Regions from separate parts of the Photobacterium sp. 270122K genome, predicted to be linked through region 3. Evidence: riboswitches for the same ligand, from Rfam matches in the RefSeq annotation. Region 3 holds a riboswitch; each other region holds the start of a gene.

Region 1 (8,084 bases), on a different contig from region 3:
CGCCAGTGTCGGTGACGATATCGAAGTCTATACCGATGAGTCGCGCACGACGGTCGCGAAAGTACTGTATAACTTGCGCCAGCAAACGCAGAAACCGAAAGGGTACAATTACTGTTTATCGGATTACATTGCGCCCAAAGACAGTGGTAAGCTGGATTGGATTGGTGGATTTGCTGTCACCGGCGGCGTGGGTGAGCGTGAGTTAGCGGACGCCTATAAAGCGCAAGGGGATGACTATAACGCCATTATGATCCAAGCGGTGGCCGATCGCTTAGCGGAAGCCTTTGCCGAATACCTTCACGAGCTGGTCCGTAAAGACATTTGGGGTTATGCACCGGATGAAAACCTCAGCAACGACGCCTTGATCCGAGAAAAATACCAAGGGATCCGACCGGCACCGGGTTACCCCGCTTGTCCAGAGCACACCGAAAAAGGCAGCTTGTGGGAATTGCTAAAAGTGGAAGAAACTATCGGGATGTCACTGACCTCCAGTTACGCGATGTGGCCGGGGGCGTCGGTGTCGGGGTGGTATTTCTCGCATCCTGATTCCCGCTATTTCGCGATTGCGCAGATCCAGCCGGATCAGCGTGACAGCTATGCGGATCGTAAAGGTTGGGATTTGCTGGAAGCCGAGAAATGGCTGGGGCCGAATTTGTCGTAACGGCCAGGAAACGGTGTGGTGTCTATGTGGATGCTACATCCGTCAGTAGTGATAAAAAAGGCGCTCAGTGAGCGCCTTTTTTTATGTCGAATAACGAAGGATTATTCAAACAAGGTGTGGTGCAGTGTTCTTACCACATCGCGTGATTCCTCGGTATTGACCAAGAAGCACAGGTTATGGGCACTGGCACCAAAACAGATCATGCGTGGGCTGTATTGCTCAAGCGCACCAAACACTTGCGTTGCAGCACCTGGGGCATCGCCTAGCTTATTACCGATTAGCGCGACGAGGCAGAGGTTTTGTTCCACTTCCACACGGCACAGCTTGCTCAGTTCAGCGGTTGCGGCAGCCGGTAAATTGGGGGCACCGCCACAGGTGTCGGTTTGATCCAGCGTCAGTGACACGCTGACCTCAGAGGTGGTGATCAAATCCACAGAGACTTTATGTTCGGCCAAAATGCGGAAAACTTCGGATAAGAAGCCGTAGGCCTGGAACATTTTTAAACTGGTTAGCGTGACCATGGTTTGGTTGCAACGCAATGCCAATGCGCGGAATTTGGGTGGTGCAGTGACGTGTTGACGGATCCACGTACCGCCTTGTTCCGGTGCTTTGGATGAGCCGATAAAGACCGGGATCTTTTGACGTACAGCCGGAAGCAGCGTTGAGGGGTGCAGGATCTTCGCGCCAAAATTGGCCATTTCAGAGGCTTCACTGAAGCTGATCTCTTTGATGGGCTTGGCATTGGCGGTGATGCGCGGATCGGTGCTGTACATACCCGGGACATCGGTCCAGATCTCTAATGTTTCAGCCTGAATGGCTTCAGCAACCAGTGCGGCACTGTAGTCACTGCCACCGCGCCCGAGGGTCGTGGTTTGGCCGTGTTCATTCGCGCCAATGAAGCCTTGAGAGACGATAATGGATTCACTGAGTAAGGGTTGCATGTGCTGCGTCGCTAAGTGACGAATAACATCAATCTCAGGGACGGCTTTGCCGTATTGACTGTCGGTACGTAGAATGTGGCGAATATCGAAACGCGCAGCACTCGCGCCCATTTCATTAAGAATTTGGGTAAAAAGATGCGTAGAAAGCAGTTCGCCATGGGCAACCAATTGATCAGTCAATTGCTTAGAAGGGGTATGGGTGGCGTGCTCGGCCAAGTCTGCGACTTGATCTAGCAGTTGTTGGATCTCACCCGAAATCGTTTCGGGGTGCGCCAGTTCATCCAGAATAGACTGATGAATGGCGTGAAGTTGTTGTAGCCGCTCTGAGCGCTGCTCGTTATCGGCAATTCCATTTGCTAACTCAACCAGCAGATTGGTAACACCGGAGCATGCACTGATTAAAACCACTTTCGCTTGTGGGTTATTTTTAATAATGCTAGCACTACGGCTCATGGCGGCATGATCGGCTACGCTGGTGCCGCCAAATTTCGCTACAGTGATCGGCGGAGGAACAGTAAAGTTATTATCAACAAAGCTCACAACGAGTCTCCCAGTAAGATAGTAGAAAGTCTAATACAAAGGGGGATGACTCGGGATCAAGATCCCGACAAGTGTCAGGGGAATCTAGCAGTCAGATCTTGGTAGATGGCATGACCAGAAGCTCCCCACCTTTCTCGGTCATAGTTATGAGAAAGGTGACAGCCAGAAGGATTCAACCTTCATAGCCGATATGCCATGCCCCCTGTCATGCCATATCTCGGCGTTACTCCCCCTCTCAAGATTGCGTTGGGGTGGGGCCCCGCAATCATCGATACCTGGGTAACGCTCCTCTTCTGTTTTCACCGGATGTGCAGGCAGCGTGTGTGCTGAATAACCGTGCCATCGGGATGAACAAAAAATGTGCTTTATTGAAGCGGATTTGCCTATATCTTGTCAATTCCCTTTAGCACTTTTTTGCAATTTTTTGCAAAAAGCTGTCATAAGTAAGTCATAACCTTGTGCGTGTCATCAGTAGATCAATAACCTAGACGGCAAAATCGACGATCTGCTGATATAGTCATTAGGCGTACTTTTCAATCTATACACATCTTTTCATGCAGACCTTCACGGAGGAAACCCCATGACTATTGGCAGTTTTTACCCCCCTCAGCGTACGTTAATGGGCCCCGGCCCCTCAGATATCTCTCCGCAAGTGTTACAGGCGCTAAGTCGTCCGACGATTGGCCACCTTGACCCGCTGTTTATTGGCATGATGGATGAGCTGAAGCAGTTGCTGCAATATGCCTTTCAAACCCAAAACCCGTTTACTATCGCGGTCTCGGCGCCGGGCAGTGCCGGTATGGAAGCCTGCTTTGTGAATTTGGTTGAACCGGGCGATACCGTGATTGTGTGCCGTAATGGTGTGTTTGGCGATCGCATGCGAGAGAATGTTGAGCGCTGTGGTGGCATCGCGGTGATGGTGGATAATGCGTGGGGTGAGCCGGTGGATCCAGCCTTGGTCGCCGAGGCGTTAACGGCCAATCCAGAGGCAAAGATTGTTGCGTTTGTGCACGCCGAAACCTCCACGGGGGCCTTGAGCGATGCCGAGGCGATTGCCAAGTTAGCGCGCCAGCATGATTGTTTGACCATTGTGGATGCCGTCACCTCGCTCGGTGGCGTACCGTTGTTGGTCGACGAATGGCAATTGGATGCGGTGTATTCCGGTAGTCAAAAATGCCTGTCGTGTGTGCCGGGGCTGTCACCACTGACTTTCTCTGCGCGAGCCATTGAGAAAATTCAGGCGCGTAAAACCCCCGCACAAAGTTGGTTCCTCGATCAAAGTTTGGTATTGGGCTATTGGAGCGGAGAAGGGAAACGCAGTTATCACCACACGGCACCGGTCAATAGTTTGTATGCCTTACACGAAGCGTTGGTGTTGTTACAGCACGAAGGCTTGGAAAATGCCTGGCAGCGTCACCGTGATATGCACCAAGTATTGCGTGCTGGACTTGAAGGGTTGGGGATCTCGTTTGTCGTGGATGAAGCATCGCGCTTGCCGCAACTTAATGCCGTGTACATTCCTGACGGGGTGGATGATGCCGCGATTCGTGCCCAATTGTTGAATGACTACAACCTTGAAATTGGTGCAGGGCTGGGAGCGCTGGCGGGCAAAGCGTGGCGCATTGGCTTGATGGGGTACGCGGCTCGGCGTGAAAATGTGGCGCTCTGTTTACGTGCGCTAGAGACGTGTTTGAAATAATTCGTACGCGGCTTACCGATAGACAAACGGCTACCTCTGGGTAGCCGTTTTTGTAGGGTGAATCTTTGTAGTGAGAGCGATCACGGAGCGGTATTGGATGCCGCTTTTTCTTCAGAACGGGGCGCCGCTTGCGTCACCCATGACGCGGCTTGAGTGGGGAACAGGTATAGCGCTTCCTGATAAATCTGATCGGCTTGCGAAGGTTGCCCCAATGCCAGATAGGCACTGATCAAATTTTTATACAGATCAGGGCGCGGCCAGATTTTGGCTTTTTCTTGTGCCCAGGTGATGTACTCATTGATCATGCCAGCGTTTTGCTTCGCGGTGCCGATCTGCAATTGCGTCAGATACAGATCCCATTCAAACCGATTATGCCAGGCCCAAGGGTTATTCACTTTCAGTAGATAATCGACGTTGATAGGGCGGGTGGTTTCATATTTCGTCAGTAAGTAACCGGAATACAAGGTGGTGGCCATGTAGCTGGTGATAGCCACCGGCAGTACCAGTACCACGAGGCGCAAGGTCATGACATAGTTGATCGGTTTACGGTAATACTTGGCCGTTAAATTATCCACCCAATAGATCAGGATGATAAAGACGATCCAGTGTGGCAGGGAGTGATAAAACGGGTACTCCAGCTGGGTGTGCAGGGTGATCGGGAAGAACAAACTGACCAGCGCAAGTTGGGTACCCGCACGGGCTTTTTTGACTTTCAGTAACACGGCCGCGGCCGCGATCAACAATGCCAGCAAAGGCACGATACCGCCTTCTGCGGCCCAGAACGCCAATTCATTATGTGGATGATCAAGCGCCGCCATGCCCGCGGGACGCGTTGGATCCGCATGGTGCCAGTGCGCCGTTTGTGTTAGGTAGCTGACTTCAAAGGTGCCATAGCCGTAGCCGGTTAATGGCTTATTAAAGAACATGTCGACCGCTTGCGGGATGTGCATTGCGCGGGCACTGACTAGACTTAAGCGTTCTTCCTTTGGTGACCAGTCGGTACTGCTGTTCAGCGCCCATGACACGGTAAGCCCAAGCAGGACCATCAAAGCCCAAATGCGCCATTGGACTTTTGCGCCAAACTGGCGCAAATACGGCAGCATCATCAAGCTGCCCACAATGGCGGCCAGCCAGCCGGTGCGAGAGCTAAGAACGACCAAAAGTGGAATCGTGATCACTGGCGTCAGCAGCAGGTACAGGTGTTGCCACGACCACTTCCCGCGGTACATTGGAATGCGCGCGAGCAGATACCCCGATAGGACCAAGCCTGTCGCGAGGAAAGATGCCATCACATTGGGCTGCTGGAAGATGCCGTAAGGGCGGTTAGCGACCGTGTCGTAGCCGATGGGATTACCGGGCTCAAGCAGTAAAAATTGTACCCAACCAAACAGCGCTTGGATCCACACCGCAGCAAGGATCAGCCACAACAAGCGTTGGCGTTGTTTATGAGTAAACGAGAACTGTTGCAGTCCGACGAAAAAGAGCCACCCCGCCCATAGGCCCAGAATACGGGGTAAGGCTTCTTCACTGACCGCTTGCGGATAGAAGAGGGGCAGGGACAACAGCACACAGCAGACAAACAGAGCCACGGTAAGTCGCGAATAACGCCAGACTTGTTGACGAAATATTTCTAACAGACCAAAGGTGATGGCGAAACCAAACGGGATCCAACTCAGGGCGTTAAAAGAGAGTTCCAGCCCAGATCCGCCAGGATTGTGCTGAAAATAGTGCATGGTGAACAAGAACAGGATGCCGAGTGAAATCAGAAACGGTTTCACCATGGGTTTACTGATCCCTTTTTCCGCCAGTGTGGTGCCTTTGACATAGAGCACTGTCATTGTGGTTCCCTGTGAAAGTGAATGAGGTAGATAGAGGTAGCCGCTATAAAACAAAACCGGGCCTGATAGCGGCCCGGTTGTGTGTGGTCTTATTATCTTGCTGATTATTGTACTGAGGTTCCGCCTTGCAGCAAAGGTTTCAGGAAACGGGCGGTGTGAGATCCCTCGACATTTGCCACTTGTTCAGGGGTACCTGTTGCAATGATTTCACCGCCGCCACTGCCGCCTTCCGGCCCCAGATCGATGATCCAGTCTGCGGTTTTGATCACATCCAAGTTATGCTCGATCACCACAATGGTGTTGCCGTGGTCGCGTAAGCGGTGCAGGACATTGAGTAGCTGCTGAATATCATGGAAATGGAGGCCTGTGGTCGGCTCATCCAGAATGTACAGCGTCTTGCCTGTGTCGCGTTTGGAGAGCTCTTTCGCGAGCTTCACGCGTTGGGCTTCACCGCCAGACAGCGTAGTCGCCGCTTGTCCCAGACGGATGTAGGACAAACCGACATCCATCAAGGTTTGCAGCTTTCGTGCAATCGCCGGTACCGCATCAAAGAAAGTACGGGCGTCTTCCACCGTTAGCTCCAGCACTTCATCAATGGTTTTGCCTTTGTAGCGCACTTCCAAAGTTTCGCGGTTATAGCGTTTGCCTTTACACGCATCACACGGTACGTACACATCCGGCAGGAAGTGCATTTCCACTTTGATCACGCCGTCGCCCTGACAGGCTTCACAGCGTCCGCCTTTGACGTTGAAGCTAAAGCGACCCGGTTTGTAACCGCGTGCACGGGCTTCTTGGGTGCCGGAGAATAACTCACGGATCGGGGTGAAAATCCCCGTGTAGGTCGCTGGGTTTGAACGAGGCGTGCGGCCGATCGGGCTTTGATCGATGTCGATCACCTTATCGCAGTGTTCCAGATCTTGGATCTCACGATACGGCGCAGGCTGACCGCTGGTGGCACCGTTCAGACGATGGTGAGCGATTTGGAAGAAAGTATCGTTGATCAGGGTCGACTTACCGGAGCCGGAGACGCCGGTGATACAGGTGAGCAGGCCGACTGGGATTTCTGCGTCCACGTTTTTCAGGTTGTTCCCTGTGGCGCCCAGCAGTTTGATCGTGCGTGCCGGATCCATCGGAATACGCTCGGCAGGAATCGCTATCGCTTTTTCACCGCTCAGGTATTGGCCTGTCAGTGAGGCCTTGGTTGCGAGAATATCCTCAAGTTTGCCTTCGGCGATAATGTGGCCGCCGTGTACGCCGGCCCCCGGACCGATATCGATGATGTGATCGGCCATACGGATCGCATCTTCATCGTGCTCGACCACAATCACGGTGTTACCTAAATCACGCAAGTGGGTCAGAGTTTGAAGCAGGCGTTCGTTGTCGCGCTGGTGGAGGCCGATAGAAGGCTCATCCAGTACGTACATCACCCCCACCAAGCCAGCACCGATTTGGCTGGCCAGGCGAATACGCTGGGCTTCGCCGCCTGACAGGGTATCGGCACTGCGGGATAAATTCAGGTAGTTCAGGCCGACGTTCACCAAGAAGGTGAGGCGGTCATTGATTTCTTTCAGTACCTTCTCAGCAATCTTGGCTTTTTGCCCCGTGAGGTCGAGGTGGGTGAAGAAGTGAACCGCTTCACTGATGCTCATTTCGCTGACGGTGGGCAAGGTGGTGTCGGCTATGTAGACATTGCGCGCTTCTAAGCGCAGGCGTGAGCCGCCACAACTGCTGCAGGGTTTGGTGGACACATATTTCGACAGCTCTTCGCGCACCGAATTGGATTCGGTTTCGCGATAGCGGCGTTCCATGTTGTTGAGGATCCCCTCAAACGGGTGACGACGCACGGTAATGTCGCCGCGATCGTTGATGTACTTAAATTCGATCTCAGTACGGCCAGAACCACTCAGGATCACGCCTTGAACGGTAGGGGTCAGGCTGTCAAACGGGGCTTCCACATCAAAGTCGTAATGATCGGCCAAGGATTTGAGCATCTGGAAGTAGTAGAAGTTACGTTTGTCCCAGCCGCGAATCGCACCGCCGGCCAAGCTGAGCTCGCCGTTTTGGATCACGCGGTCAGGATCAAAGAACTGCTGCACCCCCAAGCCATCGCAGGTGCCACAGGCGCCAGCCGGGTTATTGAACGAGAACAAACGCGGTTCCAGTTCTTGCATGCTGTAGCCACAGTGTGAACACGCAAAGTTGGCCGAGAACACAATCTCGTCATGCTCGCCGTCGGTCATTGGGCTGACCACCACGGTGCCACCGGACAATTCCAGCGCGGTTTCAAACGATTCGGCTAGGCGTTGCTGAAGATCGTCACGCACCTTGAAGCGATCCACCACCACTTCAATGGTGTGCTTCTTGTGCAGTTCCAGCGTCGGTGGATCGGACAGATCACACACCTC
Region 2 (8,084 bases), on a different contig from region 3:
ATAAAGTCGCTGTAATAGCGTCAAATGAACACGTAGGATTTTCGCAACCAATAATAAAAAGCCTCAATCGCTAAGTCTGTTAACATTAGACCTTGTGGCATTGAACCTCCAATAATATAAATGAACTCAACCGTTTCTACATGTTTGCACTCTGAATGAAAAACTGCGCATACTTGTCATTTGTAGATTTTATGAAATGACACTCATTGATATATCCATTACATTCAATGAAAATAACCGATTACCTTTAAAAATAATAAATATAGCTGTGATTATGCTCGCTTATCAGCAGGGATAAAACGAAATGTATGCAGCTATCTATATCTAATTGATTTTTAATATTCTTTTTATTATCAGTTATTGGTGCGCGAGAATAATGACATTGGCTTTTGTTAAGCCATTCTATTCCCGATGAAACGCACATTTGAATGACTTGGATTTATTACTTCGGTTGAGTATAAATTGTTTTGAATACTCTTGTGTAAAGAGGAGGCTATCCTAGTGATATTTTATATTGATTGCAAATATAGCTATTTCATTTTTAGCCTAAATTGTTTTGTTTTTAAAGGGAGAAACCTCTGACTAGGTGACGTCCATGTAATGATATTCATTGTTCTGCGGTGGCAGAACTATTCTCTTGGGTATGGCTATCGTAATATATCCTTGCGATGAAATAGATATTCACACCCGCAATAAAACCATTTGTGGCTGCAACCGGCCAAGCATCGATCATGAGCCCGTATATTGCAAACAGTGAGCACCCAATGAAATTAAGGACGCGTAGCTTAATGATGTCTTTCATCGTCAGTGATAGAGCGACAATTATTGATGAAAGGTATCCTAACATTTCTACTGTATTCATAATTATTTCACCTAAAAGATGGCGGCTAGAAACGGTATGGTATGTATGGTTAGCTATTGAAATTTCGGCAAAATGCTTTGTGAAAATGCTGCTAAACAACGGCTATTATTTTCATAACCTAACCCGTTTGCCAGCCATAGGGCGAATTCGCTCACCCCTAATGCTTGGTATGTGTTTAGCGTTGCTAATATTTCCTCTGCGGTGCCGATCAGTAGATTTTTTTCCAAGTCCTCCACAGTGAAACCCGTTTGAACCACAACCTCACCTTGTAACCTTCCTTGCGAGACAGTGTTGGTTTGATTAAACCATGCCACAAACTCACTGTAGTATTGGCTGAAATGCTTAAGAATGACTTTTTTTTCTTCCTCATTTTCAACAATGTAGGCGTGTTGAAGCAGTAACAATTTAGCATCATGCGTGGCATGTTCCGCTGCTTGTTTAAATATTGCGATGCTTTCTTTTACTTTTTCCATCCCCATCCAAAGCGGCGTCATTTGAACGTGGCAACCGTGATCAATAGCAAATTTAACCGTATCTGGGCTTTGCGCTGCGATCCAAAGGGGGGGCTGAGCGCCATCAGCAATGGTTGGCACAACAGAGGTTTCTGGAAATGCCCAATGGTCTCCGTGATGGCGATAATTCCCCTGCCATAAAGCGCGGATCGCGCGGATTTGTTCACGCAGCATGTCACCCGCTTGTGAATTGGTTACCCCGTCGCTGAGTCTATCGTATTCATATTGAAAGGCCCCTTTTGATAACCCAACCTCTAAGCGACCGTCAGTGATTTGGTGAGTAAATGCAATTTCGCCTGCTAATCGAATCGGGTGCCAAAAAGGGGCAACAATCGTGGCTGTCCCTAAACGGGCTGTGTGAATTTGACTGGCTAATGCAGCAATGGTCAACAATGGGTTCGGTGATATTGCAAAATCCATTGCGTGGTGCTCACCAGTCCAGATGGTATAAAAACCGCTACGATCTCCTTGCTTACAGAGCTGTACAAAGTGTTGGTAAGCGTCTTCATAACGAATATTTACGTGACTTCTTTCAGTATGTAAGCAAAGAGAAAGTTTCATGGTGGTACCTTTTAGTCAGCCAATTATTCCGTGAGATAACAGTTATTAGTGATGCATCTTGGTGGCAAGAGCAAAGCGATTCCATGCGTTGATCATGATAACTTGCATCATGGCTTCTGCGGTTTCTTGTTCACCGAAGTGATCAATACAAGCTTGGTAAGTGGGTTCAGATACCCCATCTTGATGAATTAACGTCATTTCATCGACCAATTGCAGAAGGGCTTGTTCTTTCTCATCAAAACGCGGCGATTCTTTCCATGCAGAAAGCGCAAAGATTTTTTGTTGCGCCATGCCCAGTTTTAACGCTTCCTTCGAGTGCATTTCGATACAATATGCGCACTGGTTAATCATCGATGCTCTCAGCTTGATAAGCTCTTTTAATTCAGCAGATAACGCTGTCGTTGAAAGGTAATTCTCTATGCCTAACATGGCTTTAAGTGCTTGTGGTTGGGTTTGTGCAATATCAATGCGGCTGTTCATAATGTTATCCTCAATGCGGTTAGTACGTCTTATCGACAGGAAGCATTGTGCGCTAAAATAAAGGCGATAAGAATCCCACTAAAAATGAAATGAGTTTTGCGAAATATGCAAAGGTGAGAAATGTTAAATCAAATTAAAATTTTAGCTCAGGTTGTCGAGTCTGGGAGTTTCTCTAAAGCGGGGAAAGTACTGAATATGGCACCGTCTTCGGTTTCGCGATCCATCGATAATCTAGAGCACACGTTACAATCAACGTTGTTTAGACGGAGTACACGGAGTGTCTCTTTAACAGAAGAAGGTGAGTATTTTTACCATCAAGCGACAAAAATACTGTTTGATGCCAATAAGCTTATCTCTGAAATGAAAGGAGAGCGGGCTGAACCGCAAGGGGTGTTGCGTATTTCTGTGTTTGAAAGCTTTGGTAACTTAGTGTTAGCCCCACTCTTGCCTCGCTTCTTAGCGCAATACCCCAAAGTGACGGTTGAAATCGATCTCGATAATAACTTGGTCGATTTAAACAGTGAGAACATTGATGTCGCCATTCGTATCGGCACACCACAAGACAGTAACCTCAAGGCGCGTCGATTAATGACGAACCTCACGTCATTGGTTGCGACACCGGAATATATAGCTACACATGCTGAGATTAAACAGCCGGAAGATATTCAGTCTCACAATTGTTTGCTCATTGGCCAGGGACGAAAGCGGTATTATTTTTATTGTTCAAACGGCGCAGAAGTACGTCGAATTCCGGTCAAGGGTAATTTAGTTTCTAAGGGCGGTTCACCGTTGTTGAGTGCTGCCCTTAGCAGTTCAGGCGTACTGTTACTGTCGACATGGATGGTTGAGCCGTATTTGAAATCTCAGCAGTTAGTCGAGGTTTTACCGCATTGGGTAACGCATTCTTCTGAGACGGGTAGTGGTGAAATTTATGCAATATACAAAGGTATGGAGTACCCCAAGCCTCACGTTAGAGCCTGGTTAGACTTTTTGGTGAAAGAGCTAAGCGTCGTCAATCCCGTGCTGGCATGAACAGAGGTTGCAGCCTTAATTATGGCTTACCACATGCTAACGCATAACTAAGGCAGTGCTGAAAGTTAAAAATTTGATATCTGTTGGCTACTTATTCCGAATGTTCTAAAGCGCAAGTCGTGTGAGAATACTGTAATAAACGGCATTTAAGTTGGTGGCAAATCACATGATTGGTTTCGAGAGATACGTTAAAAATGCATTGTGTATGGGGTTGCATTATTTAGCTTTCGTCATATTGGGATGTATTAACACGGCTAAATAGCGGCGCTTGTGGTGATACTAATGGATAGTCAACAAGCGTTATATCTGTGCTCACGGTGTTATGAACACAAGGGGCGTTCTGAGTTTTTGAGTGAGTAATTAACATTGACAATGAGTCGGTGGTGTATTGTTTTCTAGCGCAAGCCTGCTGGGCTCTATGAATTCAATAAAAGAGTTTAAAACCACATCAAAAGGGATAGATATCAAGAGAGGAATTAAATCATGTGCTTAGATGTACTGCAGAGTAAATTGGGGATGATTACATTCACAGCGAGTGGGCAGGGGCTTACCGGATTGTACTTGCCGGGACAGGAGCATTTTTTACCGTATAAGACATATAAAAGAAACACAAAAAATGTGCATATTGAGCAGGCAAAGGATGAGATCAGTGACTATCTTGACGGAAAAAGGAAAGATTTTTCCGTTGGGCTAGATTTACGAGGCACTGAGTTTCAAAAAAAGTGTGGCATCAAGTTAGTGAGGTGCCATATGCCCATACCTCTTCCTATAAGGATATTGCCCAACAGTTAGGGATGAAAGGAGGATACCAAGCGATAGGGAGCGCAAATCGTAATAATCCTATATCGATTATGATTCCTTGCCATCGGATAATAGGCGCGACGGGAAAGCTTATTGGCTATGGTGGGGGGATTGACTTAAAGGCTCAGCTACTTCACATAGAAACGCATTATGAAAAGAACGATCAGCAACACGAAGGGTGATTTTTATATCCACCGTAGTCAATAATGAATCATTCGAGCCTGTTAAAATGCTCGATAACGGCGTTAGGGTGTTTGATGAGAGAGTAACGATGTATCGAACAATTCCGCCCCAAAAAAACATCAAGCACCCGAAGGTGCTTGATGTTTTTTATGTAAGTGGTTACTTACTTGTGTTCTTGCTTACTGACGGTTCACTGCGCTTTGGCCGTTGCCATAATGGGTTGGTTTTTGCGCATCGCAAACAAGCAGAACAGCACGAACCATGCGCCGCTCACTGCCACACCAATCCACGCTGAATGGGTGTAACCAATCGCTACGTAACCCAGTAGGGCACCGAACGCCACAGAGGTCGCATACGGTAGCTGCGTCAGTACGTGATCCATGTGGTGACAGCCTGCGCCAGTCGCCGACAGAATACTGGTACTTGAAATCGGTGAACTGTGGTCGCCGAATACTGCGCCTGCTAATACCGCAGCAAGCATTGGGAGTAGCATCTGAATGTCACTCGCTGCTGCAATGTCACCCGCCAACGGTAGCATGATACCGAAAGTACCCCAGCTGGTGCCGGTCGCAAACGCCATGGCGCAAGACAGCACAAAGATAACAGCAGGCAGTAGCTCAACAGGAATGTTACCGTTCGCCATTGATGCGAGGTACATGCCGGTTTTCATGTCACGGACAACCGCACCGATGGTCCATGCAAAGAACAAGATAACAATCGCAGGCATCATTGCGCTGATACCTTGAGGCGCGGCTTGCATCCAGGTTTTCGCGCTTAGCTTCAAACGCAGCGCCAATGCAATAGACACGACCAAGCTACAAATGGCACCGTAAACCAGTGAAGAGCCTACGTTGGTGTGTTCAAACGCACCGATTACGCTGAAATCCAAGCCTTTGGCTGCCAGCACGGTCGCACCTGATTCGATCATGAAGTACACGGTCGCCAGCGTTAGCGTCAGGATAGGCAGTACCATATCAATCATGCCGCCGTTGCTGTTTTCTGGGGTTTCGATATCCAGACCGGTAGGTCGACCACGGGATTCATCCCACAGTTTACCTTCCAGCGCCCATTCTTCGTGCTTGCGCATCGGACCGATATCCAACTGGAACGCGATCACACACAGTACCATTACCAGTGTAAACACGGCGTACAGGTTCATTGGGATCATTTCTACGAACGCGGAAATTGGGCTCTGATCGGTCACGTTATGCGCCACCATGATGCCGCCAATCAAAGCGATGATGTACGCACCCCATGACGAGATAGGCATCAATACACACACAGGTGCCGCGGTGGAGTCCAGCAGATAGGCCAGTTTTGCCCGGGATATTTGGAAGCGATCAGTCACAGGGCGGCAGATTGCGCCAACAGACAGGCTATGGAAAAAGTCGTCGATAAAGAAAATGAACACCATCAGGCCGGTCAGGGATTTGGCACTGCGGCGATCTTTACAACGCACAGAAGCCCAATCGGCGAACGCTTGGGTCGCCCCCGATACGCTCATTAAGCTGATCAACGCGCCCAACAACAACATGAAAATGATCATATTGGCGTTGTCACTGTTTAAGCTGCCGTCAGCCCATACAATGTGAAGCACTTTATTGAATAAATAGTGAGCGGTGGCTAGTGGGGAATAGTGGTTTAGCATCAGTGCGCCCGCAACAATACCGGCACCGAGTGAAAGCAGAACGCGACGGGTCGTGACTGCCAAAATGACCGCCAGAAGTGGCGGAACGACAGACAATAAAGAGTCTGAAAAATTTGTGAGGATCATAATCTCAACACCTACAACATCAAGGTGGAGATCTACCGAAAAGAGGTGTAACGAAGACGTCTGAAGGAATGACAAAGACTTGTTACCCCTTCAGGTAGCGCTCCATAGGAAAAATACTATGGCAGTTCTGTGCCTATTTGACACAGACCCAGCGACTGAGTGTGATAACTGCAGTCACTTCGGCGCTGACTCCTTTCTCCGGCATCATCGGGATCATCCTCCGCACGGTTACTGATAGGCAGCGCGCCTCTACTGATTAAGGGCTTGCTGCGCCATCATAACAGCCAAGTTCAGCAACACAAGTATTATATAGGGAGAGTGTGCAAAGTGAGTGGATAATAAACTTTCTTTATCGTTACCATTAGAAGATTAATTTTGAGAAATTGTTAATACCTGTGATCATCGCATTACGCACAGGAAGCAAAATGTAAACATAGGAGTTAACGTGTTGCTAAAAAAACACTTTGAATTGATCGATAAGCCGACGTTCTTCGGGGCGCTGGGATTACTGTTTTCCGTCATAATCCCGCTGATGTTATTCCCAGAAGAAGGCGCTAAGTGGATCGCCGTCGCCAAAACCTTTATGACCGACAAGCTCGGCTTCCTTTATTTAGCGTTAGGTATCGGCGCCTTCTTTTTTATGATCTACATCGTTTTCTCCGATATTGGCCAGATCAAACTGGGTGATGCGGATGAAAAGCCAGAGTTCAAAACCGGTTCATGGGCAGCTATGCTGTTTTGTGGTGGTATCGGTGCCAGTATTCTGTACTGGGGGACTATCGAGTGGGCCTATTACTACCAAAGCCCGCCATTCCAGCTCGCACCGGGCAGTGAAGAGGCGGTACGTTGGGCTGCCACTTACGGTATTTTCCACTGGGGGCCGGTAGCGTGGTCTATTTACATGATCCCCGCGATTCCTATTGCCTACTTTTTCTATGTGCGTAAACAGCCTGTATTGAAAGTGTCAGCCGCGTTGATGCCGGTGATCGGTGAAGCGCGCAGCCACGGTAAGTGGGGCAAGGTTATCGATATCTTGTTCATCTTTGGTTTGTTGGGCGGTGCCGCGACCACATTGGGTTTAGCTGCCCCGTTGATCAACGAAGGGATCAGCTACCTGTTTGATGTTCCCTCTACCACCACGACTCAAATCGGCGTGTTGTTGTTGTGTACGGCATTGTTCGCTTACTCTTCCTATAAAGGGATGGATGAAGGGATCAAGGTGCTAAGTAACATCAACTTCTGGGGTGCACTCGGTCTGTTGGCGTTCGTCTTGGTGGCGGGCCCAACCTTGTTCATGCTGGAAACCGGTTTGGATTCTTTGGGTCGTATGCTGTCTAACTTCTTCGTGATGGCGACATGGGCTGAACCGTTTGGTGGCTATGGCACCTTTGAAGATACCCACTTCCCGCAAGATTGGACCATTTTCTACTGGGCATGGTGGCTTGTGTTTGCGCCAAGTATGGGCTTGTTCGTGGCACGTATTTCGCGTGGTCGTACGATCAAGCAGATGGTGTCAGGGGCTATCTTCTTTGGCTCAATGGGTTGTGCCCTGTACTTCATGATTTTGGGTAACTACGGGTTGTCGCTACAGCTTTCTGGCCAGCTTGATGTGGTCGGCATTTTGAATAGCGAAGGCCCAACCCGTGCCATTTTCTCTATCCTTGAACAGCTACCGATGAGCACCATGGTCATCGCGGTGTTTACGATTCTATGTATTATCTTTACCGCCACCACGTTTGACTCGATCTCGTTCATTCTGGCGTCGGTGGTACAAAACAATGTAACGGAAGATCCATTGCGTTGGAACCGTCTGTTCTGGGCATTCACTTTGTCTATCATGCCATCAATTCTGATGTTCATGGGCGGCTTGGCGACGTTG
Region 3 (8,084 bases):
AAAAATGCAGCCGGGCGATTTGCCCCTGCCGCACATGGGCTGGAACACCATCACACCGCAAGACGGCCACCCGCTGTTTAACGGTATTCCGGCAGACACTTACTTCTACTTTGTACACAGTTATGCCATGCCCGTGCGTGAAGGAAACACCATCGCCCAGTGTGAATACGGCCAGCCATTTACTGCCGCACTGCAAAGCGGCAATTACTATGGCGTGCAGTTTCACCCGGAGCGTTCCAGTAAAGCGGGCGCCCAACTGATCAAAAACTTTTTAGAGATGTGATAAGGAATGTCGATGATTATCCCTGCACTCGATTTAATTGACGGTCAAGTTGTCCGTCTCTATCAAGGTGACTACGGCCAAGTGACCGAATACCCCGTCATGCCAGCCGAGCAATTTGCGTTGTACCATCAAGCGGGCGCGAACTGGCTGCACTTGGTGGATCTCACCGGCGCCAAAGACACCTCGGCGCGTCAGCTCGATCTGATCGCCACGATTCTGGCCAGCACCCCGGCCAAGATCCAAATTGGCGGCGGCGTACGCAGCGAACAAGATGTGAAAGACTTGCTCGATGCCGGCGCACAGCGTGTGGTGATTGGCTCCACTGCGGTGAAACAGCCCGCGCTAGTCAAAGGCTGGATGGAAAAATACGGCCCTGAACACATCGTGCTGGCGCTGGACGTCAACATTGATGACCAAGGTAACCGCAAGGTCGCCATTTCCGGCTGGCAGGAAGATTCCGGTGTGTCCATTGAAGCGCTATTGGATGACTTCCTCACCGTGGGTCTGAAACACGTGTTGTGTACCGACATTTCCCGTGACGGCACCTTAGCGGGCTCCAATGTCGACCTGTACCGTGACTTGTGTGCGCAATACCCACAGGTGGCATTTCAGTCCTCTGGCGGCATTGGCTCGCTGGATGACATCGCCGCGCTGAAAGGCACGGGCGTACAAGGTGTGATTGTCGGTCGCGCTCTGCTCGACGGCAAATTCACCGCGGAAGATGCTTTCCGTATCTGGGCAGAATAAGGAGTCCATTATGTTAGCAAGACGCATTATTCCTTGCCTTGATGTGCGCGACGGCCAAGTCGTCAAAGGCGTGCAATTTCGCAACCACGAAATCATCGGTGACATTGTCCCGCTCGCCAAACGCTATGCCGAAGAAGGCGCGGACGAGTTGGTGTTCTATGACATCACCGCGTCCAGTGATGGCCGCGTCGTCGACAAAAGCTGGGTCGCCCGTGTGGCCGAAGTGATCGACATTCCGTTCTGTGTCGCCGGGGGTATTAAGTCTGCTGACGATGCCGCCCGCATTTTGCAATTTGGCGCCGATAAAGTCTCCATCAACTCACCGGCGTTAGCCAACCCTGCCCTCATCACCGAGTTGGCGGACAAATTCGGCGTGCAATGTATCGTGGTCGGCATTGATTCGTACTTTGATGCAGACACCGGAAAATACCAGGTCTACCAGTTCACGGGCGATGAAAGCCGCACCAAAGCCACCCAATGGGAAACCTGTGATTGGGTGCAGGAAGTGCAACGCCGCGGCGCCGGTGAAATCGTGTTGAATATGATGAACCAAGACGGCGTGCGTAACGGCTACGATCTCGATCAACTTAACATGGTACGCAATGTGTGCCGCGTGCCGCTGATCGCTTCAGGCGGTGCCGGAGAAATGGTGCACTTTGCCGATGCGTTCAAACACGCCAATGTGGACGGCGCACTGGCGGCGTCCGTCTTCCACAAGCAGATCATCAATATTGGCGACTTAAAACAGTACTTGAAGCAACAACAGGTGGAGATCCGACTATGAGCCTACAAACAAATATCGATTGGGAAAAAGTGGGCGGATTAGTCCCTGCCGTGGTGCAAGATCACACCAGTGGCCAAGTGCTGATGCTCGGTTACATGAATCAGGACGCACTGGCGAAAACGCTGGAAACGGAGCAAGTCACGTTCTTCTCGCGCACTAAGCAACGCCTGTGGACCAAAGGGGAAACCTCCGGCAACGTGTTAGCGCTTAAAAACATTGCGCTCGATTGTGATAACGACACCCTTTTGGTACAGGTGAATCCGATTGGCCCCACCTGCCACCTTGGCACGACCTCCTGCTTCGATACCGGCTTTGATGGCGATGCCGTCAACCAACCGTCAATCGTATTCCTTCATCAATTGGAACAAGTGTTGGCAGCCCGTAAAGGCAGCGATCCTGAGTCCTCTTACACCGCCAGCCTCTATGCCCGTGGCACCAAGCGTATTTCGCAAAAAGTGGGCGAAGAAGGCGTTGAAGTCGCGCTTGCGGCAACGTCGGGCGACAAGGCGGAGTTAGTGTGTGAATCGGCCGATTTAATCTACCACCTCTTGGTGCTATTGCAAGATCAAGGCCTGTCACTGTCAGACGTGACGGCAAAACTGCAAGAGCGTCATAAATAACGCGACATATTGGCTTGCGTATCAACGCCCAATAAAAAGCCCGCGTTCAGGATCGCGGGCTTTTCATTTTTAATGTTATATCGCAGCAGCGTATAGCTTTTGATTCAGTTTGTTCAGTCGTCTAACGCTTCTTTGTAGTGCTTACGGCACACAGACACATAACGGTCATTACCACCGATTTCCACCTGATCGCCATCAGCAATGGCTTTACCGCTTTCATCCTGACGGATCACCATGTTGGCTTTACGGCCGCAATGACAAATGGTTTTCAGCTCTACCAATTTATCGGCCCACGCGAGCAAATAACGGCTGCCATCAAACAACTCACCACGGAAATCACTGCGTAGACCGTAGCACAATACCGGGATATGCAGTTTATCGACCACTTCGGTCAACTGATACACCTGCGGTTTCGTTAGAAATTGGCTCTCATCGATCAGTACACAATCAATTTTATTCTCCGCATGCATTTGCGACAAACGCTGATACAGATCGTCTTCCACGTTAAACAACTCGGCTTCTTCTTGCAGGCCGATACGGGAACTCACGATCCCTTTACCGTAACGATCATCAATCGCTGCCGTAAAGATAACCGGATTCATCCCTCGCTCGCGGTAATTAAATGAAGACTGCAACAGGGTGGTCGATTTACCCGCATTCATTGCTGAGTAATAGAAATACATCTGGGCCATGTCGTTTCCCTTGTAGTAATACGATGGATGCTTGGAAAAAACTGCCGCGATGCTACAGAAAAGCCCCTCAGATTGAAAGAACCTCGCGCATATCTCCCGAAGAAAGTCTCAGCTTGCGACAGAAAAAAGAAAGCCTGCTCAGAAGGCAGGCTTTCAAGGTATTGCCGTTAGATACGGTTACGGACGGCGAGACAGCCACGCCAGCCCAGAACACACTAACAAGAAGGCCACGCTGGCCGCGATAAAGCCGACCGCCAACGAATCCGTAAAGCCTAACGCCAGAAAGCCAACGGTCGATACAGCCGCCATAGCAAAGGCATACGGCAACTGCGTTGAAACGTGATCCATATGGTGACAACGCGCCCCAGTTGACGACAAAATGGTGGTATCCGAAATCGGTGAACAGTGGTCACCAAACACCGAGCCCGCCAGCACCGCCGCCAGCATCGGTAGGATCAAGGTGATATCCGTCGCGCCAGCCAAATCACCGGCAATCGGTAGCATGATGCCAAAGGTGCCCCAAGAGGTACCGGTGGAGAACGCCATCGCCCCTGCCAGCAAGAATAAAATAGCCGGAAGTAACATTGGGTTGATATTGCCTTCCACCAACGTCGACAGGTAGCTACCGGTGCCCATGTCATTGATCACATTACCGATGCTCCACGCAAACAATAGGATCAAAATGGCACCGAACATGGATTTCGCCCCGATCCACAGGGTAAAGCCGACATCAGACATCGGCAGGCGCTGGCGCAATACCGACACCATGGCAGACAGCAAGCCGGCCAAGCTACCCAACACCAAAGACATGCCCACATCGGTATTTTCAAACGCACCCAACAAGTCAAACGGTTTGCCATCGGCCGCCAGTGATTGGTTACCGGTATACAGCATGAAGAACATCGTTGCGGCAATCAAAATCACGATCGGCAACACCAAATCCAACACGCGGCCATTCAGGCTTTCGTTGATTTCCAGCTCATCATTGATGTCTTTCGCACGCTTATCGCTGTCACCTTCATCAAAACCACGGCAATGGCTGGCTTCAATCTCGTGACGCTTCATTGGGCCGACATCCAATTGGAACCATGCCACCACAAAGACCAACAATAAGGCGAAGACCGCGTAGAAATTCATTGGCGCAAGCAATAAAAACGCGCCTAAAGGGGTGTATTCGGTCACGCCGTGTGACACCAAAATGCCACTGATCACGGTAATAATGTATGCGCCCCAGCTTGATGCTGGCATCAGTACACACATCGGTGCTGCGGTTGAATCAAGGATGTACGCCAGTTTTGCCCGTGACACGTAATAGCGATCGGTCACGGGACGGGAAATCGAGCCCACGGCCAAACTGTTAAAGTAATCATCAATGAAAATAAAGACACCCAAGAAAGCGGCCAGCAATTTTGCACCACGCTTGGTCTTTATCTTAGTTTGCGCCCACTCAGCAAAGGCTCTTGTGCCGCCTGATAAGGTCAATAATGCCGTTGTCATTCCCAGTAAAATCAAGAAGGCAACAATACTCATCTTCGAGCTATTGATACTGCCGGCTTCAATAAACAACCCTTTGACGGTCGTGCTGACATAATCAAGCATATCCGTATCAGGGTGGTTAAAGGTCAATAAGAAGGCACCAAGCAGTACACCTACACCGAGGGAAAATAAGACGTGACGCGTTAAAATGGCGAGTCCGAGCGCCACAAGGGGGGGAAGCAATGATACTGCGGAATGTGAATAATCTACAATGTTCATGATCTCTACTACAACCGTTCCTGGTTGGAGATCTACTGCTGAACATGGTGAAAACCATGCCAGTTGAGTGTGAGGAAAAGAAGTTACCCTGATCCGACTCCACAGTAGCGCTCCATAGTTAATGTCAATATATACTATGGCAGTGTTGCCCCTATTTGGTGACAACCCCAGCAAGGCGGTGTGATAAACCAGCACTTACTTCGGCATCGGCGCCTTTCACAAACCCTCATCGGAATCACCCTACGGCTTGTTACTCTTCGACAATGCAACCTCTACCCTTAGTCAAGGAATAGTCAATTCTACGGACAGAAATATTAATTGCAACAACTTAAGACGCAGTGCTTAACAGCACCAGCGCATCCTGTTACCAGACGGATGCAAAAAGGCACGTTATGCAGCCTTTTGTTGACAAAAACACTATGCAATTGATCGCAAAAGTACGGGTTCCCAGCCCTTCCAATATTCGTTTATTTCAGAGTATGAGCGATAAAAAAACATTACAAATGAGAATTGCGCCCGCGAATTAGCAAAAAAAAATAAATAAGAAGGTGATTTTTTATTTGGCATCTGCCAACTAAACGTATTAATATTGCAAATATTGAATTGTCACTGCTATTATTATTTTATAGTTTTAGAACAACAGGAAATAAAAAATGTCTGATGCAATGAAAGCACTTTTGAACCTTCGTAGCCTTCGCGCACTGTCTCGTGAATATTCACTAGAGCAGCTTCAAGAAGCTCTAGAAAAACTACAAACTGTGGTTTCTGAGCGTGAAGAATCTGAAGCAGAAGAGATTGCTAAAGAAAAAGAACGTACAGAGAAACTAGCACAATACCGTGAAATGCTACTTGCTGATGGTATTGATCCAGAAGAACTGCTTGCGGCAACACTACACAAAGCACCTAAAGCGAAGCGTGCACAGCGTCCAGCTAAATATAAGTTCATCGACGAAAACGGTGAAGAGAAAACATGGACTGGCCAAGGTCGTACTCCAAGCGCATTGAAAAAAGCACTGGATGATGGCAAAGCACTAGAAGAGTTTGAAATCTAATTTCGATTTCACTTTTTGACTGCAAAAACCCGGCTTTATGCCGGGTTTTCTTTATCTATCATAAAGATAAATATTGGGATAAACATCACAATTTTTCGCTCTATTTATTCACGCTATCCCATTAAGCGCCCCTGCCCAATTATCGATTGCCTCTATGATAAACATACCAAATAGCAATAAGCGCTATCGAATTATCTCTTTTTGCTAAACGGCACTCAGAACAATAAAACACAGGCATTCCACTGATAAACATATCAAGCACAAAAAACCAGACACAAAGGTCTGGTTTTATGATCACGCATAATGCCGACACATTTATCCGTTAGCGGATCTTGTCAGCCAAATGGCTTACTGCCAACGCAAAATAATGCGAACGGTTCCAATCCAACAATGACTGGTAGTTACCATAGACCAAATACGCTCTACCATGATTATCATCCGGTTGAATAAGCCAGGCATTAATATCAACATCAGGCAAATCACGCCCATTTAATCGTCTCACACCCAGCTTCTGCCACTCGCTTAATGCACGCGCCTGCTCTTTTTTCACCCCAAACACGCTCTTATCGAGAGAATCAGGCAATGTCACTTGGCGCCCCCAAGTATAATCACTGTCCCAATTGGCTTGTTTTAAGTAGTTCGCTGCAGAGGCAAACACATCCGCATCGGTCTGCCAGATATCGATCTTGCCGTCATTATTTCCATCAACCGCATACGATAAAAATGACGTTGGCATAAATTGCGGCTGCCCCATTGCGCCCGCCCAAGAGCCCTTCATATCTTTAGGGGCAATATGACCCGCCTCTAATATATCTAACGCCGCCATCACTTGCTTGCGGAAAAAAGCTTCTCGGCGTCCTTCATAGGCCATGGTCGACAACGCTTCCACCACATTGTAATTGCCCATTAAACGACCAAAGTTACTTTCTACACCCCATAACGCCACAATAAAACGTGGCTGCACACCGTATTGCTGGCCAATTTTTTCCAACACGACTTTGTGTTTTTGGTAGCGTTCATTGGCTTGCTTAACTTTCCAATCGGGCACCGCTCGGGGAATATACTCATCCAGCGTTAATTTTTTCTCTGGCTGATTTTTATCTGCCTTTACAGCGCGCTCTGTAAATGTAATGCCATCAAAAGCAGAGTTGATAATCGACTCTGAAATTCCATTTTCACGGGCTTCTACTTTTAGCCCTTCGACATAACTGTCAAATCCTTCATCTGCAGCAGATACCGCTGATGACAATCCTAATCCTAAGGCCACTAAGGCCGATACCAATCGCTTATGCATAATTTACCCTTGGTTTTTTGCTGCTTTCTCTGCCTTGTACTGTTCCAGTAAATTGGTCACGGGTGGCGGCACCTGCAAATAAAAACCGGTGTCGGCCAATGCCACTTTTACTTTTTCCACATCTGCCTGTGCTAATTTACGCCCGTCTTGCAACTTCAGCACCATCACAAGCTGGGGGGCCCCGAAGGTATTCATCAAGGCTTCTGGCACCGCAGAAAAATCATCTTTTTTGTTGATATAAAGATACGTGCCTTCTTTTTTTGGACTTTTATAAATGGCGCACAACATGTTTCTATAACCTATAAATACTTATTAACTCTCAATTCAGACCACAAACAGACGGGAACATTCCCTCATGTGCTGCTTGATGCGCCAAACTCATGAGACGCTTGTCTGAATTTCCAACGCTAAAGCAAGGATAGCTTGCTGATATACGCTTTGGAATATAACATGCAAGTACCCAAGAGATAACGTACCTGAACGGCTATTTTAGCGACAGTCAGTCAATGCCCATGACAAAATCAGCAGAACTCAAGGGAGGCTCTTATACCCTCTCAGCCCTCCACCTCGTGGACGGTGACATCCCTCAAGCGGCTGACTTTCTCAGACAGAAAGTTGATCACGCTCCCCATTTCTTCGCTGCCGCGCCAGTTGTTATCGATATTAGCCAAGTCAGTGATAATATCGATTTTGAACAACTTAAGCGCAGCGTCAGTGAAGCGGGTATGATCCCCGTTGGGATCAGTGGATGCAAAGCAAAACAACGCCAACAGCAAGCCAAAGAAGCGGGCTTTGCCATCATGAATGCAGCTCGTCAGGCCAAAGCGTCAGAGCCGATGATGGAGCCGGTGCAGGAA

The links. Region 3 has a riboswitch for lysine ahead of ACSF8W_RS10130 (Na+/H+ antiporter NhaC family protein). Riboswitches for the same ligand answer to the same signal wherever they lie in the genome.
Region 1: it holds a riboswitch for lysine, as region 3 does, so the genes downstream of both, lysC (lysine-sensitive aspartokinase 3) here and ACSF8W_RS10130 (Na+/H+ antiporter NhaC family protein) in region 3, are expected to answer to the same signal.
Region 2: it holds a riboswitch for lysine, as region 3 does, so the genes downstream of both, ACSF8W_RS12805 (Na+/H+ antiporter NhaC family protein) here and ACSF8W_RS10130 (Na+/H+ antiporter NhaC family protein) in region 3, are expected to answer to the same signal.

The regions. Positions count from the first base shown of each region.
Region 1 is NZ_JBPOEN010000008.1:259,225-267,308, reverse strand. It holds gene metH (methionine synthase) at 1-661, shown strand, start outside; gene lysC (lysine-sensitive aspartokinase 3) at 763-2,142, opposite strand; lysine riboswitch at 2,253-2,443, opposite strand; gene ACSF8W_RS16105 (pyridoxal-phosphate-dependent aminotransferase family protein) at 2,723-3,841, shown strand; gene ACSF8W_RS16100 (PglL family O-oligosaccharyltransferase) at 3,922-5,679, opposite strand; gene uvrA (excinuclease ABC subunit UvrA) at 5,784-8,084, opposite strand, start outside.
Region 2 is NZ_JBPOEN010000006.1:196,043-204,126, reverse strand. It holds partial or broken gene ACSF8W_RS12840 (sodium/glutamate symporter) at 1-101, opposite strand, end outside; gene ACSF8W_RS12835 (hypothetical protein) at 608-868, opposite strand; gene ACSF8W_RS12830 (LLM class flavin-dependent oxidoreductase) at 916-1,935, opposite strand; gene ACSF8W_RS12825 (carboxymuconolactone decarboxylase family protein) at 1,981-2,415, opposite strand; gene ACSF8W_RS12820 (LysR family transcriptional regulator) at 2,536-3,447, shown strand; gene ACSF8W_RS12815 (hypothetical protein) at 3,931-4,239, shown strand; gene ACSF8W_RS12810 (methylated-DNA--[protein]-cysteine S-methyltransferase) at 4,170-4,430, shown strand; gene ACSF8W_RS12805 (Na+/H+ antiporter NhaC family protein) at 4,622-6,205, opposite strand; lysine riboswitch at 6,293-6,465, opposite strand; gene ACSF8W_RS12800 (BCCT family transporter) at 6,651-8,084, shown strand, end outside.
Region 3 is NZ_JBPOEN010000004.1:373,521-381,604, forward strand. It holds gene hisH (imidazole glycerol phosphate synthase subunit HisH) at 1-283, shown strand, start outside; gene hisA (1-(5-phosphoribosyl)-5-[(5-phosphoribosylamino)methylideneamino]imidazole-4-carboxamide isomerase) at 296-1,030, shown strand; gene hisF (imidazole glycerol phosphate synthase subunit HisF) at 1,041-1,814, shown strand; gene hisIE (bifunctional phosphoribosyl-AMP cyclohydrolase/phosphoribosyl-ATP diphosphatase HisIE) at 1,811-2,434, shown strand; gene ACSF8W_RS10125 (thymidine kinase) at 2,548-3,126, opposite strand; gene ACSF8W_RS10130 (Na+/H+ antiporter NhaC family protein) at 3,304-4,881, opposite strand; lysine riboswitch at 4,979-5,164, opposite strand; gene ACSF8W_RS10135 (H-NS family histone-like protein) at 5,535-5,933, shown strand; gene ACSF8W_RS10140 (lytic murein transglycosylase) at 6,256-7,227, opposite strand; gene ACSF8W_RS10145 (YcgL domain-containing protein) at 7,231-7,515, opposite strand; gene minC (septum site-determining protein MinC) at 7,740-8,084, shown strand, end outside.